2 regions of the Psychrobacillus sp. FSL K6-1267 genome follow, and region 2 is predicted to be linked to the other one. Evidence: a T-box and tRNA genes for the amino acid it is inferred to sense, from the RefSeq annotation. Region 2 holds a T-box; the other holds one or more tRNA genes.
The links. The T-box of region 2 lies ahead of thrS (threonine--tRNA ligase). A T-box ahead of a tRNA ligase gene usually reads a tRNA of that ligase, here a tRNA-Thr.
Positions count from the first base shown of each region.

Region 1: it encodes a tRNA-Thr, which carries the amino acid that the T-box ahead of thrS (threonine--tRNA ligase) is inferred to sense. The anticodon was not compared.

Region 1 is NZ_JBBOOR010000001.1:3,265,006-3,267,364, reverse strand. Features, by position in the region: rRNA gene MHB55_RS16860 (23S ribosomal RNA) at 1-74, shown strand, start outside; rRNA gene rrf (5S ribosomal RNA) at 166-281, shown strand; tRNA gene MHB55_RS16850 (tRNA-Asn) at 290-364, shown strand; tRNA gene MHB55_RS16845 (tRNA-Ser) at 371-462, shown strand; tRNA gene MHB55_RS16840 (tRNA-Glu) at 492-566, shown strand; tRNA gene MHB55_RS16835 (tRNA-Val) at 589-664, shown strand; tRNA gene MHB55_RS16830 (tRNA-Met) at 811-887, shown strand; tRNA gene MHB55_RS16825 (tRNA-Asp) at 891-966, shown strand; tRNA gene MHB55_RS16820 (tRNA-Phe) at 989-1,064, shown strand; tRNA gene MHB55_RS16815 (tRNA-Thr) at 1,069-1,144, shown strand; tRNA gene MHB55_RS16810 (tRNA-Tyr) at 1,154-1,237, shown strand; tRNA gene MHB55_RS16805 (tRNA-Trp) at 1,247-1,320, shown strand; tRNA gene MHB55_RS16800 (tRNA-His) at 1,346-1,421, shown strand; tRNA gene MHB55_RS16795 (tRNA-His) at 1,457-1,532, shown strand; tRNA gene MHB55_RS16790 (tRNA-Gln) at 1,534-1,605, shown strand; tRNA gene MHB55_RS16785 (tRNA-Gly) at 1,612-1,686, shown strand; tRNA gene MHB55_RS16780 (tRNA-Cys) at 1,693-1,766, shown strand; tRNA gene MHB55_RS16775 (tRNA-Leu) at 1,798-1,879, shown strand; gene MHB55_RS16770 (potassium channel family protein) at 2,359-2,359, shown strand, end outside.
Region 2 is NZ_JBBOOR010000001.1:3,849,218-3,851,576, forward strand. Features, by position in the region: gene MHB55_RS19720 (hypothetical protein) at 1-31, opposite strand, end outside; gene MHB55_RS19725 (hypothetical protein) at 24-158, opposite strand; gene thrS (threonine--tRNA ligase) at 238-1,431, opposite strand; T-box leader at 1,485-1,713, opposite strand; T-box leader at 1,751-1,972, opposite strand; gene MHB55_RS19735 (GNAT family N-acetyltransferase) at 2,030-2,359, opposite strand, start outside.

The DNA of each region.
Region 1 (2,359 bases), 580 kb from region 2:
GGTAGATAGGTTCGGGGTGGAAGCGTGGCGACACGTGCAGCTGACGAATACTAATCGATCGAGGACTTAACCAAATTGTTTGTTTCCATTAATGATGTCTTTTATCCAGTTTTGAGTGAACAACTCAGTAGGGTTTCCATACAACTTGTATTGAAAGCCGACAAGTCTAGTGATGATGGCGAAGAGGTCACACCCGTTCCCATACCGAACACGGAAGTTAAGCTCTTCAGCGCCGATGGTAGTTGGGGGTCTCCCCCTGCAAGAGTAGGACGTCGCTAGGCGATATTATTCCGAAGTAGCTCAGTGGTAGAGCAATCGGCTGTTAACCGATCGGTCGTAGGTTCGAGTCCTACCTTCGGAGCCATTTCTAGGAGAGCTGTCCGAGTGGCCGAAGGAGCACGATTGGAAATCGTGTAGACGGGTAACACTGTCTCAAGGGTTCAAATCCCTTGCTCTCCGCCAGATAGATTTCTTCTTTACATAAATATAATGGCCCCTTGGTCAAGCGGTTAAGACACCGCCCTTTCACGGCGGTAACACGGGTTCGAATCCCGTAGGGGTCACCATTTAAATTAAAACCAGCATTATGGAGGATTAGCTCAGCTGGGAGAGCATCTGCCTTACAAGCAGAGGGTCGGCGGTTCGAGCCCGTCATCCTCCACCATTATAAATTTTCAACACTTATTATTGTCGCGGGGTGGAGCAAATCGTTTCACGAAGAAAGCGATTAACGTCGACGCAAGCGTAGCGTGGAAGACGTAAAATTCACTAATTGCGTAGTTGATTTAAATTTCAACACTTTCTTATTGTCGCGGGGTGGAGCAGTTCGGTAGCTCGTCGGGCTCATAACCCGAAGGTCACAGGTTCAAATCCTGTCCCCGCAACCAAATGGTCCCGTGGTGTAGCGGTTAACATGCCTGCCTGTCACGCAGGAGATCGCCGGTTCGATCCCGGTCGGGACCGCCATTTATCTTTAAAATACATATGTGGCTCAGTAGCTCAGTCGGTAGAGCAAAGGACTGAAAATCCTTGTGTCGGCGGTTCGATTCCGTCCTGAGCCACCATTATGCCGGAATAGCTCAATTGGTAGAGCAACTGACTTGTAATCAGTAGGTTGGGGGTTCAAGTCCTCTTTCCGGCACCACTCACCAGTGGAGGGGTAGCGAAGTGGCTAAACGCGGCGGACTGTAAATCCGCTCCTTAGGGTTCGGCGGTTCGAATCCGTCCCCCTCCACCAGTTTTTAATAGGGGCATAGTTTAACGGTAGAATAGAGGTCTCCAAAACCTTTGATGTGGGTTCGATTCCTACTGCCCCTGCCAAATAATAAGTTAACTTTGAATAATGGCGGTTGTGGCGAAGTGGTTAACGCACCGGATTGTGATTCCGGCATTCGTGGGTTCAATTCCCATCAGTCGCCCCATATTCCTTTTAGTTAGCTCTTTTTTTTATTCTGTGGCGGTCGTGGCGAAGTGGTTAACGCACCGGATTGTGATTCCGGCATTCGTGGGTTCAATTCCCATCGGTCGCCCCATTGGGGTATAGCCAAGCGGTAAGGCAACGGATTTTGATTCCGTCATGCCCTGGTTCGAATCCAGGTACCCCAGTTTTTTGCGGAAGTAGTTCAGTGGTAGAACACCACCTTGCCAAGGTGGGGGTCGCGAGTTCGAACCTCGTCTTCCGCTCCAAATTAAGGCGGCATAGCCAAGTGGTAAGGCACAGGTCTGCAACACCTTTATCACCGGTTCAAATCCGGTTGCCGCCTCCAATTTTTAAAAAGTATTTACTGCCTTCATTATGCCGGTGTGGCGGAATTGGCAGACGCGCGGGACTCAAAATCCCGTATCTTCGGATGTGTCGGTTCGACCCCGACCACCGGTATCTATTATGAAATATCACTTACAATTTGATATTTTGACTAAAGCTTATGAATGCTGTTACCGCAGCTTTTGTAAGCTTTTTTTATATTCTCATTCATGATTATTTTTTAATAGTTTCCATTGATTTTAATTTTTTTACTTATGTCTTACACAGACGTCACAAGCTTTCTCATCTTCTATCCTCAGTTCTTTTATTTCATTAGAATAATCCCTTGAGAGTCATTTCAATGTCTTTATGTCCTATACGATCACTTACTTACTAAATTAATACTTTATTATACATATGTACACTAGCATGCAAATATCTTAATCCATGAATTGAGAATGCATCTCTATTCCGTTTCCTATATTAATTAATTTGTATATATTTTGTATTCGATTGACAAGATAGTCATATCGACATTAATTATATTCATTATTGAGGAATTCATACAACTAAAACTGAATGAACTAGAGAGACGATAAGAGAGGGATAGATGTA
Region 2 (2,359 bases):
GGTAGTTTACTACAATCCACGCATTACTCATTCGTTTTGACCCCGTTTACGACAATCCCCACGGTTTTTACGACAATCCCGCCATGCTTTACGACAATGTCGCGGTAGTTTACTACAATCCACGCATTGCTTACTCGTTTTGACCAGATTTGCGACAATCCTCACTATTATTACTACAATCTAGACATGTTTTACTACATCCAGGCATTACTTACTCGCTTTGACCAACTTCGCGATTTATTGTCCTAGCTGCTGTTCAATAAAAGCTTCCACTTTCATTTCACCAAGACTTCCAGCTTTATGCTTCCTAACGGAAACAATCTGCTTCTCCATTTCTTGGTCTCCGATAATCAGCATGTAAGGATGCTTTTGCATTGCCGCCTCTCTTATTTTTAGTCCTATTTTTTCTACACGGTCATCTATCTCCACTCGGTATCCCTTCTGCTCTAGCTGTTGCTTTACATCTTCTGCATAAGCGACATGTGCATCTGCAATGGGTAAGACTTTTACTTGTACTGGTGCTAGCCAGAGAGGGAAACTGCCTTGAAAGTGTTCTAATAAAATAGCCATAAAACGTTCTATAGAGCCATAGATGGCACGATGAATCATGATAGGCTGACGCAATTGGTTATTCTCATCGACATACTGACAATTGAATTTTTCAGGCATTTGAAAATCAAGTTGTACTGTTCCACACTGCCAACTTCGTCCAAGCGAATCAAGTATATGAAAGTCGATCTTAGGACCATAAAAGGCTCCATCTCCTTCGTTTACTTGATAATCGACTTGTTTGCTTTTTAGTACAGATTCTAGTGCTTCTTCTGCCTGATCCCATGCCTCTACGGAGCCCATAAAATCTTCCGGACGAGTCGATAGCTCTACCTTATAGCTAAAGCCAAACTCCTTATAGAATTCATCTACTAGATCTATCACCTTAGCAAGCTCACTCTCAATCTGATCTTCCAGAACAAATAAATGTGCATCATCCTGAGTAAATGCTCTAACACGTAATAGTCCATTCAGTGACCCCGAAAGCTCATGGCGATGTACTAATCCTAGCTCAGCATATCGTATAGGCAGCTCTCGATACCCTCTTCTTTTACTATTAAAAATTAATACTGCTCCAGGACAATTCATTGGCTTTATAGCATATTTTTGTTCATCTACATCTGCAAAATACATATTTTCATGGTAATGGTCCCAGTGACCTGATTTTTCCCAGAGTTCCTGCTTCATCATAATAGGAGTTTTTATCTCCTGGTAGCCTGCTCGCTGATGCTTCTCTCTCCAAATTTTTTCAAGCTCATTTCGTAAAATCATTCCTTTCGGCAAATAAAATGGCATACCCGGCGCTTCCTCCATGGACATAAATAATTCTAATTGCTGACCCAATTTTTGGTGACTTAATCTTTCCTCTGCTTTTACTGACATAATAAATTCCTCCTATTTTTTAAATAAAATCAAAAAGACCACACCCGTCCCGGTCAAGGGACGAGTGTGGTCGTGGTTCCACCCTATTTTGTCGTACTTAATAAAAATACGACTCTCATAAAAGATAACGGTTTCCCGATTACGGATACTAGCAGTAATAGCGTTCCCCCTAATAGCTCTAAGGTGGTAAACCATTCTACTTTCTCGCAGGGCTTTCAGCCGGTGACCCTGCTCTCTAAATAGAAAATATTGAATGATTCGTGTCCTTTTCACAGCTCAAATATAAAATTACTCATGCAAAAAACCACACCCGTCCTGGTAAAGGGACGAGTGTGGTCGTGGTTCCACCCTAATTTTGCAATTCTTAAAGTGAATTGCCTCAAAATGAAGATAACGGTTCCCCGATTATGGATACTTACTGTTCACCATAATAGCTCCAAGGTGGTAAATCATTCGTTTTTCCTACAGGGATTTCAGCCGACGACCCTGCTCTCTAATAAGAAATTATCTAAATGACTCATGTCCTTTTCTTTGCCTAAAAAAGTTAAATTGATTTTTAATAGTATATTCAACAAGTTTTGAATAGTCAACTATTTTTTTAAACCATACTTCTACCCATTACAACGGTATGATAATATTCCCCTTCAGCTAGCATTTTATCGTTTTTTAAAATTCCTTCTACTTCGAAACCATATTTTTGATATAGGGCAATTGCCTTCTCGTTCGTATGTAATACGCTTAACGCAATCTTTTTAATATCATTGGCATCTGCCCAAGCAATAGATTCCTTTAAAAAATTTGTTCCAATTCTTAATCCCCAGTATTCTTTCAAGACGCAGACTCCAAACTCTACTTTATGGGCAAATCGTTTTAAATCGCTTCCCTCACACCTTGAGAATCCAACAATCTGATGATTCACTTCAGCTAC